DNA from 2 places in the Bacillus sp. PK6-025 genome. Region 1 is predicted to be linked to the other one. Evidence: riboswitches for the same ligand, from Rfam matches in the RefSeq annotation. Region 1 holds a riboswitch; the other holds the start of a gene.
What was found. A riboswitch is a leader RNA that binds a small molecule or an ion and turns the genes downstream of it on or off. The one in region 1 is predicted to bind S-adenosylmethionine.
Positions count from the first base shown of each region.

Region 2: another riboswitch for S-adenosylmethionine. It lies ahead of M1D67_RS08965 (YezD family protein); the one in region 1 lies ahead of metN (methionine ABC transporter ATP-binding protein MetN).

Region 1 is NZ_CP096509.1:3,485,360-3,492,788, forward strand. It holds gene M1D67_RS17930 (carboxymuconolactone decarboxylase family protein) at 73-456, opposite strand; gene metQ (methionine ABC transporter substrate-binding lipoprotein MetQ) at 549-1,379, opposite strand; gene M1D67_RS17940 (methionine ABC transporter permease) at 1,393-2,061, opposite strand; gene metN (methionine ABC transporter ATP-binding protein MetN) at 2,054-3,079, opposite strand; SAM riboswitch class I at 3,196-3,303, opposite strand; gene M1D67_RS17950 (SCP2 sterol-binding domain-containing protein) at 3,478-3,834, opposite strand; gene M1D67_RS17955 (thioredoxin family protein) at 3,956-4,264, opposite strand; gene M1D67_RS17960 (toprim domain-containing protein) at 4,290-4,634, opposite strand; gene M1D67_RS17965 (YusG family protein) at 4,697-4,933, opposite strand; gene gcvH (glycine cleavage system protein GcvH) at 4,994-5,377, opposite strand; gene M1D67_RS17975 (arsenate reductase family protein) at 5,439-5,795, opposite strand; gene M1D67_RS17980 (acyl-CoA dehydrogenase family protein) at 5,911-7,429, opposite strand, start outside.
Region 2 is NZ_CP096509.1:1,722,438-1,729,866, reverse strand. It holds gene cysC (adenylyl-sulfate kinase) at 1-85, opposite strand, end outside; gene sat (sulfate adenylyltransferase) at 99-1,235, opposite strand; gene M1D67_RS08975 (inorganic phosphate transporter) at 1,261-2,325, opposite strand; gene M1D67_RS08970 (phosphoadenylyl-sulfate reductase) at 2,337-3,038, opposite strand; gene M1D67_RS08965 (YezD family protein) at 3,124-3,240, opposite strand; SAM riboswitch class I at 3,343-3,449, opposite strand; gene pyrE (orotate phosphoribosyltransferase) at 3,613-4,242, opposite strand; gene pyrF (orotidine-5'-phosphate decarboxylase) at 4,239-4,958, opposite strand; gene M1D67_RS08950 (dihydroorotate dehydrogenase) at 4,927-5,862, opposite strand; gene M1D67_RS08945 (dihydroorotate dehydrogenase electron transfer subunit) at 5,862-6,632, opposite strand; gene carB (carbamoyl-phosphate synthase large subunit) at 6,629-7,429, opposite strand, start outside.

The sequences.
Region 1 (7,429 bases):
TTTCATAGTACCAGTTATATACAAACTCTTCAAAGATGTGTGTGCTTTCAATATGCTTTCACGGATGAAAAATTAATGCTTCATTTGCTGGAATTCTTCCATCGCCTGCAGAACGAGCGTGACAGCTTGGCTCATGGCCGCGCCCCCGCCAAATGCCGCAGTTACGCCGACCGCTTCAAGAATTTCTTCCTCCGACGCTCCGCAATCCAGGCAGCCCTTGATATGATAAATAATGCAATATTCATCTTGTGTATTAACACTGATGCCCAGTGCGATCAGCTGCTTATCCTTTTCGCTGAGCGCGCCTTTTTTAAAGCATTCCTCTGTAAATTCGTTGTATTTGGCGGCAATTCCGGGCATTTTTTCGGAAAAGATGCCGATCCCTGCTTTATATTCATGCAGTGCGGATTCGATAATGCTTTCTGATTCATGCTGATTCACGTTTTGTTCCTCCATTTTCAGTTGGTAGTCTTTTTTTATTATGAGCCTCTTTTCAAAAAATACGCGAAAAAACCCCGGTTTTCTCCAAAACCGGGGTGTTCTTTCATTTACTCAGAAACAGAAATGACAGAGCCTTCATATTTTTTGTCGATGAACTTTTTAATGTCATCAGAGCGCAATACGTCCATCAGAGCTTTCACTTTGTCAGAATCTTCGTCGCCTTTGCGGACGGCGATGATGTTAGCGTAAGGATTGTCTTTTGGAGACTCAAGCTCGATTGAATCAGTTTTCGGATTGAGCTTGTTTTGGATCGCGTAGTTCACATTGATGAACACTGCGTCAGCTTCATTGGCTTCGTATGCTTTTGCCGTCATTTCAGGCGCCACATCATTTTTGATTTTGAGGTTTTTCTTGTTTTCTGTAATATCTTTTACTGTCGCATCCACTTTTTCAATGCCTGATTTCAGCTTGATCAGTCCGGCATTTTCAAGCATTGCAAGCATGCGGCCCTGTTCAGCGGCGTTGTTGCTCATAATAATTTTTGCACCGTCAGGAAGGTCTTTTAAAGATTTATACTTTTTAGAGTAAATACCGAATGGCTCAAGGTGTACCGCGCCGACGTTAACAAGATCGTAATCTTTATTTTCTTTCATTTCCTGTTCAAGATACGGGACGTGCTGGAAGTAGTTCGCATCGAGATCTTTCGTTGCAAGCGCCTTGTTGATCAGTTTGTAGTCCGTGAAATTTTTGATTTTAAGCTCATAGCCTTTTTCTTTCAAAAGCGGCTTTGCTTCTTCAAGGATTTCAGCGTGAGGCGTCGGCGTCGCTCCGACTGTGATGACTTTGCTGTCTTTATCCCCTTCGCTGCTGGAAGATCCGCAAGCGGCTAAAACGCCTGCAAAAATGATGAATAAAGCTGTTAATAAACCTTTTTTCATGTTGATGTCCTCCCTAACGTTTGTCTAATTTATTTGTTATAAAATCCCCGATAAACTGGATGATAAACACAATAGCTAAGATGAAAATAGTGGCGATGAGTATAATATCGGGATTGTTCATCTGAAAACCGTTTACATAGGCAAGGTTCCCGAGTCCGCCTGAACCGATTGCTCCGGCCATCGCCGTCGAACCGATCAGTGCAATCGCCGTAACCGTAATGCCAGAGATCAAGGCCGGCATCGATTCGGGCAGGAGCACTTTAAATATGATCGTCGATGTTTTGGCTCCCATCGATTTTGCCGCTTCAATCACGCCTTTATCAACTTCGCGCAAAGCGATTTCAACCAGGCGGGCATAGAACGGAGCGGATGCGATAATCAAAGCCGGAAGTGCGGCGTTCGGCCCCAAGATCGTGTTCATTAAAAACTTTGTGAAACCGAGCAGCAAAATAATCAATATAATAAAAGGAATAGACCTGAACACATTGACGATTGCCGAGATTATACCGTTCACGACCTGATTCTGCCAAATGTTTCCTTTAGAAGTCAGATACAGCAGCATACCGAGAATCACTCCGATGATAAAAGCAAACAATAGGGAAATTCCTGTCATATATATCGTTTCATACGTAGCTTCCCACAGCTGCTCCATATCTACGTTTGGAAACAGTTTTTCAAACATTCGTGATCACCTCTGCTTCTACTTGACGGCTCTTGATGAAATCGACCACATCATTGACCTCGTTTTCATATCCGTCGACATGAATGAACAATGAACCGTATGCGCCGTCCTGAGTTTGCGAGATTTTGCCTTGAAGGATGTTGACTTCAACATCGAACTTCCGAATGATCTGTGTGATCAGCGGCGATTCGGCCGCTTCACCGACGAAGGTGAGCTTGATCGTCCGCCCGGATGTCGTTTCTTCGAGGAAATGCTTCAGCGTTTCCTGTGTTTCCACCGGTTCTGTTACCTGCTGAACAAAGCGCTTTGTCATTTCTTCCTGCGGCTTGAGGAATACGTTCAGCACATCGCCTTCTTCCACGACCTTTCCGTTTTCCATGACGGCCACTCTGTGGCAGATTTTCCTGATGACATGCATTTCATGAGTAATCAGGACAATGGTCAGTCCGAGCCTTTCATTGATATCGGACAGAAGACCCAGGATCGAGTCAGTCGTCTGCGGATCAAGCGCTGATGTCGCTTCATCGCATAAGAGAACTTTCGGATTGTTTGCGAGCGCCCGAGCGATGCCGACGCGCTGCTTTTGGCCTCCGCTAAGCTGTGAAGGGTAGGCATTTTCCTTGCCTTCAAGTCCGACAAGCTTTATCAGTTCAGCGACTCTTTTCAGACGTTTTGCTTTGCTGACACCGGCGATCTCCAGCGGAAACGCAATATTGTCGCGGACCGTTCTTGACCACAATAGGTTGAAGTGCTGGAAAATCATGCTGATTTCCTGCCTTGCATTCCTCAGCTTCTTCCCTTTGATCTCACTGATTGTTCTGCCGGCTACTTCAACCGTGCCTGAAGTCGGCTGTTCAAGTCCGTTCAAAAGACGGATCAAGGAGCTTTTTCCAGCTCCGCTATATCCAATAATTCCGAAGATTTCACCTTTTTTAATCGTAAGGGTGACATCCTGGACAGCATTGACATCTCCATGCTTTGACCGATAAATCTTTGAAACATTTTGAAGATTTATCAAAAGCCATCACCTGCTTTCTTGCTCAATTCTCATAGTTGTCTAAATCCCTGATCAAACAATGAAAAAAGCCTTTCTGCACACATGAGCAGAAAGGCTTTTGAATAGTCTGGGCCTTTCTCTCATCTTTCAAAGCATAACGCTTCGTGTGAATTGGCACCATTTCAACACGTGTTGATGGTTGCCGGGTTTCATAGGGCACTTCCCTCCACCTCTCTGGATAAGAGAATCATATATTTATTTTTTGATTATTATGATCGGAATTCTTAAAGTAGGATATCATGCGAAAAAATAGTTGTCAACTATTTTTCGTAAGACAATCGGCCTACGGCGAAAAGAGACGAACGTAAACGCTCGTCTCTGTCCGACTTATACACGGAATGTGCCGATTTTTCAAATTTTTAAAATGTCTCTGAATAAAGATCGCTGTTTTTAAAAAAGCCGTCCGTCAGCCATAAAATCGCTTCAAGCTTCAATAAAGCTCTGAATGAGCCTTTTACTTGAACAGTGCCGCGCTGTACGAGATGCTGCAATGAAATATCGCCGTGAAGAAGGTCAATAATCTCGCTTTGCTCTCCAAAAAAGGTCAAATGAGCTTTCTCTGCAAGAGAAGATTTTTCCATTTCTCCTTTTTCGTTGATCGCTAACGTAAAAGCTTCTTTCTCGCCTTGAAACGTAATCAGCAAAGCCGTTGTCGATAATAGAGGTTTTAAAAAAAGAGCCTTGTCCTCTCTTTCTATCAATCCCATTTTCTCCAACTGTATAACCTCCTGTAAATTGGTCATACTTACAGATTCTCTGTCTGCCGCAGGAGTTCCTTTAGGAATTGCTCGACAAGTTTTTGCTGGTTATTTCCCGAGAAATATGTCAAAACCGCCCTTAATCCACAACATTTTGTTTAATCGTATCGTATAAGTAGGAAACGGAGTGAAAAGCGTATTCTTTTTTGACGACTTGCCCGTTTTTGTAAAGGATAAAGCATGGAACGCTTTCTATTTCCTGCTGCTTGGCAAATGCCGGGGAATAATTGAGATTGTTTTTATAAAAAGGAATGTCCTTTATCATTTCATCAACGACTTCCAGCATTCTTCCGGCCAGCTGACACGTTCCGCAGAACGGCGTGTATACATAAAGAAGACAGGTCTCATGTTCAAGCCGTTTTAGCTCTTTTTCTTGGAGTTCTTGCATCTGTTGAACCGCACCTCAATACATTTTATAATAAATATTTTGTATGTACCCGGATGTTTGAACGAATTAATACTTCTGCAACATGCTGACTCGGGGCGGAAGCGACTTCTTTGTATACCCTATCGATGTATAGATGCGAAGCTTGGGGGAGCTCCCTCGTCAGCTGCCGGCGGAGCTTTTCCCCTGATTCATCGGCATCCACCAGGATATAAACGTCTTTATCAAACAGCGTTTCGGCGAATTCATCGAGTTTTGCCTGGCTGATCGTTCCGTTTGTGCAAATAATATCCACGGGCTCTTCGATGACATGCTTCACTTTTTGCTTATCTGATTTCCCTTCGACGATCATGACTTTTTCATTTTCCGGCATATGGATCACCTTTAAAGATTTACTTGTAAAAAAAGGCAGTGAATATTCACCGCCTGATTTGATTAACACCAGCCTTGGTGGTCATCACAGTCTACATATTTAGCATCCGGACCGCTTACGGTATCCGCCGTTTTGTAAAATCTCTCATCTTGGAATGAATATCCAGATTTCAACTCGTATTGATCCTTCCCGGTCATTCGGCCGATCAGCTCATTCTCATGGTACAGCTGCATTCCGCCGTTTTTTAATCGGCTTTCCACATGTTCTGTAATATCAATACGTTCTTTTTTCAGCGTCAATTTGGACACCCCCTCTTGATATAGAGTATCCAAACGACACATGGCTATCCTGAATAATCCTTAGTCTTCTTTTATCATGTCCTCATATTGCTCGGCTGTCATCAGATTTTCGATTTCAGAAGCATCGGACGGCTCGACGATAATCATCCAAGCCTTTTCATACGGAGACTCGTTGACGAATTCAGGGCTGTCTTCCAGATCTTCGTTCACTTCGACCACTTTTCCGTTGATCGGGGCATACAGCTCAGAAACGGTCTTTACGGATTCAACGCTGCCAAAAGGCTCGTCCGCTTTGATTTCGTCTCCCACTTCAGGAAGCTCGACAAATACGATGTCTCCAAGTTCGGATTGGGCGAAGTCTGTAATGCCGATTCTGACTTTATCTCCTTCTGTTTTCACCCATTCGTGTTCTTCTGAATAACGCAACTCTTTCGGTGTGCTCATGCTAACCCCTCCATAAAGTGTTTTAATCGATCCTACATTGAAGATATCATATTTTGATGGGTTATAACCAGTATGTCTTAAACTGATCTTCTTTAAAACCGACCGTTACTTTACTGCCGTCTGTCGCAATCGGGCGTTTGATCAGCATACCGTCCGAAGCCAGCAGTTCCAGCTGCTCATCTTCAGACATGTTTTGCAGCTTGTCTTTTAAGCCGAGTTCACGGTATTTTTGTCCGCTCGTGTTGAAAAACTTCTTCAATTCAAGCCCGCTTTTCTCGTAGAGCTCTTTCAGTTTTTCCTTGCTTGGCGGCTCTTCTGCGATATGTATCCCATTGATTTCTTTGCCATGGTCTTCAAGCCATTTTTTCGCTTTGCGGCATGTCCCGCATTTCGGATACCAGTAAAAATCCAAAGCCATACATACACACCCCTCTCATTTAATCGAGGTAATTTTAACACAGATCGAATGAAAAACCTAAAACCGTGCTCCATTCTATAACAGCTAAAAACCCCGCCTAAGCAGGGCTTTTCGTTTAAACGATATATTTCTCAGCTTCAAAGACTCCCTTGGCTGCCTGGCGCTTTTTCTCAATGACATTGACAGGCGTAAAGCGCGTCAATTTGCGGAGCGCGGACAGCATCATCCGCAGCGAATCACCTGATTCCATCGCAATGAGCGATTCCTTGGCATGGCTTTCAATTTCCTGAAAGGCAACTTGTGCAAAAATCTGCGTATAAAGAATTTTCTGGGCGTTTTTGTCTTCCCCGGTTGCCTTGATGGCTTTTTCTGTACGCAAAATAGCTGCTTCCATGGCGTAGACCTGGCTGACAATGTCGGCGATATTCACGAGGATTTCCTGCTCCTGGTCGAGCGCTTTTCCATATTTTTGCGCGGCGAGTCCCGCGATCATGAGCGCGATTTTTTTGGCGTTTCTCAGCAGATACTTTTCCTGTTCCAAAACGCCGTCACCTGGTTCTTCAGGCATGAGCATCATCAGTTCTTCCTGAAGCGCCTTCGCTTTCTCAAACAGAGGAAGCTCGCCTTTCATCGCTTTTTTCAAGTATGTGCCCGGGACGATGAGACGGTTGATTTCATTTGTGCCTTCAAAAATCCGGTTGATCCGTGAATCGCGGTAAGCCCGCTCCACTTCGTATTCCTGCATGAATCCGTAACCGCCGTGGATTTGGACGCCTTCATCAACGATATAATCAAGCGTTTCAGATCCAAATACTTTGTTAAGGGAGCATTCGATTGCATATTCAGCGATCGATTTCGCGACCTGTCGCCCGTCTTTTTGCTCTTCTTCGCTCAAGGTGCCCATTTTGTCTTCAAACAGCCCGACCGTACGATAAACAGAGCTTTCCATTGCATAAAGTCTGGCTGACATAGTGGCGATTTTTTCCCCGATTAAGCTGAACTTTGAAATCGGCGTCTTAAATTGCTGGCGCTGATTGGCGTATGAAGCGGACAGCTCGATGACCCGTTTGGAAGCGCCGATTGTCCCGACAGCGAGCTTATAGCGGCCGATATTTAAAATATTGAAGGCGATGACATGCCCTTTTCCCGGTTCGCCTAAAAGGTTTTCTTTCGGAACTTGAACCTGGTCTAAGATGAGCGTACGGGTCGAAGAGCCTTTGATGCCCATTTTTTTCTCTTCAGGCCCTGTAGAAACACCTTCGTAATCTTTTTCCACAATGAAGGCCGAAAAATGTTCGCCGTCTATTTTCGCGTAGACGATGAAAACATCGGCAAAAGCTGAGTTTGTAATCCATTGCTTTTCACCGTTTAATATATAGTGGGTTCCCGCCTCATTCAAAACGGCCGTTGTTTTTGCCCCTAATGCATCAGATCCGGAGCCAGGCTCTGTTAAGGCATAGGCTGCAAATTTTTCCCCTGTTGCAAGGGACGGCAGATACTTTTTCTTTTGCTCCTCGGTTCCGAAAAATACGATCGGAAGCGTGCCGATCCCGACGTGCGCCCCGTACGATAACGAAAAGCTTCCCGCTCTTGAGAATTTTTCGGTAATCAGCGCCGAGCTGATTTTATCGAGC
Region 2 (7,429 bases), 1.8 Mb from region 1:
CGATCGAGCTTTTATGTTTATTTTTCTCATGATATTCCCGTTTTGTAATGGACGCTTCATGCCAGACAATATCTTTATTTACCAAGAGATGCTCCCCCTTAAGAAACCCCGGCCGTTAAGCCTTTGATTAATGTTTGAATGACTTCTGGACGGCTGAATGTGCTCGGCGGGAACTCGCCGTTTCTCAGCATGCCCCTCACCTTTGTACCGGACAAAATGACATGATGTTCTTTGCTGTGAGGGCACGTTTTCGCCGTAGCCATTGAACCGCAGACATTGCAGTAGAAGCTGTGTTCGAATTTCAGCGGCGTAATGCCGATCTCTTCCGGCGCGAACTGATCGAACAGTTCCTGCGCTTCATATGTGCCGTAGTAATCGCCGACTCCGGCATGGTCTCTTCCGACGATAAAATGCGTACATCCGTAGTTCTTTCTGACAAGCGCATGGAAGATTGCTTCCTTCGGCCCCGCATAGCGCATCGCCGCCGGAAAAACGCCGAGAAAGACGCGGTCTTTCGGATAGTAGCCGTCAAGCAGCACCTGATAGCTTTCCATGCGGACATCAGCCGGAATATCGTCTGATTTTGTTTCCCCGACGAGCGGATTGAGGAAAAGACCGTCTACCGTCTCGAGCGCCGTTTTTTGAATGTATTCGTGCGCTCTGTGAACCGGATTTCTCGTCTGGAATCCGACGATCGTTTTCCAGCCGAGTTCTGCGAATTTTTTTCTTGTTTCCAGAGGTTCGAATGTGTGGGCCGGGAATTGCTTTACGCTCCGTTTAATGAGAGTGATCGGCCCGCCCACATAAACACTGCCGCGGTCAAACAATTTTTTGACGCCCGGATGCTCGAGTTCGTCGGTTTTATAGATATTGACGGCTTCCATTTTCTTGTCCGGCGTATAGATGTCTTCGATCTCGATGACGCCGTATGTTTCCCCATTATAGGTGAGGCGGACGGTGTCCCCCGCTTTTAAGCTTGAAGCTTTTTGCTCGTCAACAGGCAGAGCGATCGGAAGCGTCCATACTTCGCCGCTTGACAGTCTCATATTTTCGACAACGGACAGATAGTCTTTCTCTGTCATAAAGCCTTGGATCGGGCTGTACGCACCGATTCCGATCAGCTCCAAATCTGAAAAAGCCATTAAATCCAGTTCTATTTCCTGTGCGATATGTTGAAAATCGTATGCTTCATTGACGCGGTTAACCAATACACCGCCGTGTGGTGCTAAACTCATAAACTTGTTTCCCCCTACTTTGTGTTTAAATTCCTCCGCCTTGTTCATGGACGGAGCTGTGCTCTTTTTTGACTGCTCTCATCAGGCTGATCGTCCCGACAGATGCCAGAAGGACGCTTGTGACGACGATGAGAGCATAATAGTCTCCTTTTAATAAAAGGCTGACCAGCATATAAGACAAGCTTAATGAAAGGAACGGCGAGACGACCCATACTTTCAGCATCGTTTTGACCACTTGTTTATGAAAGACATTGCCGCCGTTTTTTGCCATTCCCATCCCTATAATAGAAGATGATGTGACTTGCGCAAGCGGAACCGGCAAACCGAAAATCGAACTGATGATGACAAGCCCGGCTCCTGTTCCGGAAAGGATGATCCCCTCTCCTTTTGAAAATTTCGTTATTTTTTTGCCGTTTGTTTCAAGAACGCGCCTGCCCAGTAAAAGGGCGCCCAGCGCGACAAACAGTCCGCCGTAGAGCGTTCCTTCCCCGACTGTCAAAACATGCGCCGCCACCAGAGGTCCGACAGCATTTGCGACATTGTTCATGCCTGCTGAGAAGGCTTCAAAAAACCCGGTGATCAACAGAATGACCGCCAAAACCTTTGCTTTCTTTCCCGAGGCTGGACGTTTGATCGTTTTTTTCATGATGTTTGCCATCGCAAATGTAAAAGTAAAAGCGACGATTGGTACAACGACCCAAAATGAGACGATGACAAGCAAAGATTTCACATATAAAACCTGGTAAGCGACACCTACTCCGACAACAGATCCGACCGTCACTTCACTTGTCGAAAGCGGGATGCCGAGTACATTTGCGATAAAGAGCGACAGTGCCGCCGAGCCGATAATAATGCAGACGATTTCAAGCGAAATCACCCGTTCGGGAATGATGCCTGAGCTGATCGTTTTCACGACGTTTCCTCCGCCGATGACGGCGCCCGAGAGAACGCCTGCTGCACAGATTATTAGTGCGTGAAACTTCTTTTTGACGGCTTCAGATCCATAGGCGATTCCCATTGAAGCAGCTGCACCGCTCGCTCCGATATTCATCGCAAAAAACATGCTAAATAAAATGGCGGCAAGTTCCATGACTCATCTCCTTACTCGTGTAATCCGCATTCTGTTTTAGCCGATCCGTTCCAGCGGCCTGATCGAAGATCATCCATTGTAAAGGCCGGAGAGGTGCACGGAGCGCAGCCGATGCTCGGGTAGCCTTGATCATGAAGCGGATTATACGGGAGATCGTGCTTTGTCACATATCTCCAAATATCCTTCCACGTCCAATGAATGAGCGGACAAACTTTGATAGACTTGAATTTTTCATCTTTGTTCAAAAAATTCGTTTTGCTCCGCCCGGGCGATTGCTCGCGGCGCAGGCCCGACAGCCACGCCGGGTAGCCTGAAAGCGTCTCGCGGAGAGGAATGACCTTCCTCATTTCACAGCAGGAATTCGGAGCGGTCTTCCATAGTTCGTCCCCATATTCTTTCGCCTGCTCTTCGACGGTAAGCTCCGGTGTTTTCATGATAATCTGAAGGCCTGGATATCGTTCTTTGACAGCGTCGATCGTTTCATACGTTTCTTTAAAATGAAATCCCGTATCAAGGAAAACGATGACCGCATCTTTTTTCACCTTATAAATCAAATCGATCAGGACGATTCCCTCAATTCCGAAGCTGCACGCATATACAAGCTGATTTCCGTAATGTCCGTACGCCCATTTCAAGACAGACAGCGCTCCTTTATAAGAGTCATCTTCCTGAAAAGAGATATTTGGTTCTTCCCATGTGCTGTAAGTAAAAATTTTCGGTTCCCCCTTTTTTCGCCAACAAAAAAACGGCTTCCAGCAGAAAAAAACTGTGAAAACCGCCTCTAGTTTGTCTAGTCAGCTATTTCAATCTTATTTTTTCATTTTTTTCGATTTGAATGACTTTGCCGTCCTGAACAACGAATGTGATCGATCCGTAATTCATGTCTTTCAGCATGTCTTTCATTTTGATGATCACCTTTTCAAGCTGTTCATCTGTCTTCACTTCTAGCTCCTCCTCTGCCCCTAAAAATTAAAATCTTTCTTCCAAATTTGAAAGAAAGACGAGGAACTCCGCTATTCCTTATCTCTCAAAATGAGGGCATTTTGCTGGAAGTAGCACCTTACGCTTCACACGCAGGTTGCCGGGTTTCATCGGACCAGTCCCTCCACCGCTCTTGATAAGTTTGCTTTTGTTATTTTAAAATTTTAGCACAATTCGAACAAAAGTCAACCCGACTTTTTTTATAGGATTAATAAAAAATAAAAATAATCCGATTTTACTATTTTTAAATCTGTAAAAAGACGCAAAAAAAGCCGTTCTCCCATTAGGAGAATACGGCTTTTATCATTAATCCATCCAAGACTTGCTTTCAGGATCCGCCTTCCATTCTTTCAGTTTGGCGGCATCCTGTTCGCTGATATATCCGCCGGCAAGCGCAGCCTCTGTCAATGTATCGTAATCAGTCAGCGTACGGTATTCAACGCCCGCTTCGCTGAAGGCGGCGGCAGCTTTAGGAAGCCCGTAAGTGAAAATGGCGGCGACACCGAGCACTTCACATCCCGCCTCTGTGAGAGCGGCTGCCGCTTCAAGGACGCTTCCTCCCGTTGAAATTAAATCTTCAATTACAACGACTTTTTGTCCTTTTACAACAGCGCCTTCAATTTGGTTTCCTTTGCCGTGCGCCTTCGGTTTGCTTCTGACGTAGCACATCGGCAGGCTCAGCCTGTCGGCGGCAAGCGCGGCATGGGGGATTCCCGCAGTTGCCGTACCGGCGATCATTTCGGCTCCGGGAAACTTGTCTTGAATCAGTCCGGCAAGCCCTGAAGCTATATCATCCCTTACTTCCGGATATGAAAGCGTCAAACGATTGTCGCAGTAGATGGGCGACAAGATGCCGCTCGCCCATGTAAACGGCTCGTTCGGGCGCAGGAAAACCGCTTTGATTCTTAATAAATGGTTTGCAATGTCTGTTTTCATGCCTTGGTTCCCTCCCACTCATGTCCTATTCTTCTGTAGGCTGACACAGGATCTTCCGCCTGTGTAATCGAACGGCCGACAACGATCACCGACACGCCTTTTTCCCTTGCGTAGCCAGGCGTCGCCACCCGGACCTGGTCGTTGTTTTTGTCATCCGCCATGCGAATTCCGGGTGTCACGGTCAGAAAATCTAAAGACGCGGCCCGGTAAATGTGTTCGGCTTCATGGACGGAGCAGACGACACCGTCAAGTCCGCTTTCTTTAGCCAACTTGCTGTAGTGAACAACTGTATCGAGAAGCGGCGTTTCAATCAGCAGCTCTTGCTGAAGCATTTCTGAAGACGTGCTTGTCAGCTGGGTCACAGCAATTAATGAAGGGCGTTTTCGGCCTGCCGGAGTCCCCGCTTCAAGGCCTTCAAGCGCCGACTCCATCATTTGCTTTCCGCCTGCTGCGTGCACATTGACAAGGCTGACGCCAAACCCCGCCAGCCTTTTCATCGCCTTGTATACGGTCGTTGGAATGTCGTGGCATTTTAGATCAAGGAAAATGCGGCAGCCGCGCTCCTGTAACTTTTCAAGGATGGCCGGCCCTTCCTGATAAAAAAGCTCCATGCCCACCTTCACGAAAAGCTCTTCTCCATGAAACCGGTCCAAAAACGCATATGTTTCCTGTGCTGATGCAAAATCAAGCGCGATGATGGGCGGCGTATGTTTCATCCTTCCAGCTCCTTCCGATACACTCGTTCAACGAACGGTATCCGTATTTTTCTAAAACGCGCGGCAAATCGGCGATGATTTCGGGACAAACAAACGGATTAACAAAGTTTGCGGTGCCGACGGCGACTGCGCTCGCACCCGCCAGCAAAAACTCAAGCACATCTTCCGCTGACTGGACACCGCCCATGCCGATGATCGGAATGCTGACTTTTTGGCTGACTTCATGCACCATTCTGATGGCCACCGGTTTAACAGCAGGGCCTGATAATCCGCCGGTTTTGTTCGCCAAGATCGGCTTTCCCGTTTTTAAGTCGAGCCGCATCCCGATCAGGGTGTTGATCATCGTCAAACCGTCCGCTCCCGCTTCTTCTATGGCAAGAGCGATGTCGGTAATATTCGCGACATTCGGCGACAGCTTCACATAGACGGGAACGCTCGCAACCTCTTTCACCGCTTTCGTCAGCTCACTGGCCATTTCCGGCTGCGTACCGAAGGCGATCCCTCCCGTTTTCACGTTAGGACAGGAAATATTCAGCTCGAGCGCATGAACATTCGGCGCTTTGCTGATTTCTTCAGCCACTTCAACATAATCGTCGATCTGCGAGCCGGCGACATTGGCGATAATCGGTGTATCGAACTGTTCGAGCCACGGCAATTCGTGTTCCATGACAGCCTCTAAACCCGGATTTTGCAGACCGATGGCATTAAGCATGCCGGCTTGCGTCTCGGCGACGCGCGGCGTCGGATTCCCGAAGCGCGGTTCGCTCGTCGTCGCTTTAATCATGATCGCACCGAGACGTGAAAGATCGTAAAAGTTCGCAAATTCTCTCCCGAATCCGAAGCAGCCTGAAGCCGGCATGATCGGATTTTTCAATTGAAGGCCCGGCAAATTGACTTCTAGCATCATAACAGCACCTCCTGGGCTTTGAAAACAGGACCGTCAAGGCATACCTTCACATAAGATGTTTCGCTTTCTTCCGTATGGCAGACACAGGCAAAGCAAGCGCCGATCCCGCATCCCATGCGCTCTTCCATTGACAGATAAACCTCTTTATCCGGATAGCGCTGTTTTAAAGCTTTCAGCATCGGCGTCGGTCCGCAGGCCATTATGCAGTCAAACTGAAGCCCCTCGTTTTCAATGACATCTGTAACAAATCCCTTTGAACCTCGGGTGCCGTCTGCGGTTGCCACATACACACGCCCGAAACGGCTGAATTCCTGTTCGTAAAAGACGTCTTTTGCAGAAGCAAATCCTAACACATGGATCGCGTGCACCCCTCTATTTGTCAGCTGTTTGCTCAGCTCGTAAAGCGGCGGAACACCGATCCCCCCTCCGACAAGAAGAGCCGTTTTCCCCGGTTCAAGCGATTCAGCCGGAAAACCGTTGCCGAGCGGACCAAGGACATCGATCTGATCTCCTTCCTGTTTTAAAGACAGGAGACTCGTGCCTTCCCCATCCTTGCGAAAGATGATGGTCACCTGCCGGGCGGCTCTGTTGATGTCGGCGATGCTGATCGGCCGCCTCAAAAGCGGCGTGAGGGAATCTGAGACCTTGATGTGAAGAAACTGGCCGGGAGCGCCGCAAACTTCGGCAATCTCCCCTTCCAGTACCATTTGATAAATATGATCCGCGATACACTTGTTTGAACGGACTGTCATATACCCTTTTCTCATCTGACGGCCGCCTTTTGCTCAATTCTAATCGCCGGCATATGATCGGCGCGGAAGCTCATGCTTTCAAGCACCCGCAAAATCGCTTCCGCCGTATCAAGGGATGTCAGGCAGGCAACGCCGTTTTCAACGGATTCGCGTCTGATTCTGAAGCCGTCCCTTGCCGGCTGCTTCCCTTTTGTCAGCGTATTGACGACGAACTGCGCTTCCCCGTTTCGAATGACATCAAGGAGATTTGTGCCTTCTTCGCCGATTTTCCCGACGGTTTTAACAGGTACGGATGCGTCTCTTAAATAGCCGGCCGTTCCTTCCGTAGCCAATATTTTATAGCCGATCGCATGGAACCGCTTGGCGATCAATAGACCTTCCTCTTTATCTTTATCAGCAACTGTCAGGAGAACAGAGCCGTAATTCGGAATTTGGATGCCTGAAGCGATCAGTCCTTTGTACAGCGCTTTTTCCAAAGTGCTGTCTTTGCCCATGACTTCCCCGGTCGATTTCATTTCCGGTCCGAGCGTGATATCCACTCTCCTCAGCTTTGCAAACGAGAAGACCGGCACTTTCACATATACGCCTTCCTGCTCTTTTTGAAGGCCTTCAGTATAGCCCATATCGGCAAGCTTCCCGCCGAGAATCACTTTTGTTGCGAGATTGGCCATCGGAATGCCGGTGATTTTGCTGAGAAACGGCACCGTGCGGCTCGATCTCGGGTTGACTTCAAGGACGTAAACCTCATCTTTTGAAAGGACAAACTGAATGTTGAGCAGGCCGACGATGTTTAAGCCTTTTGCAAGCTTAAT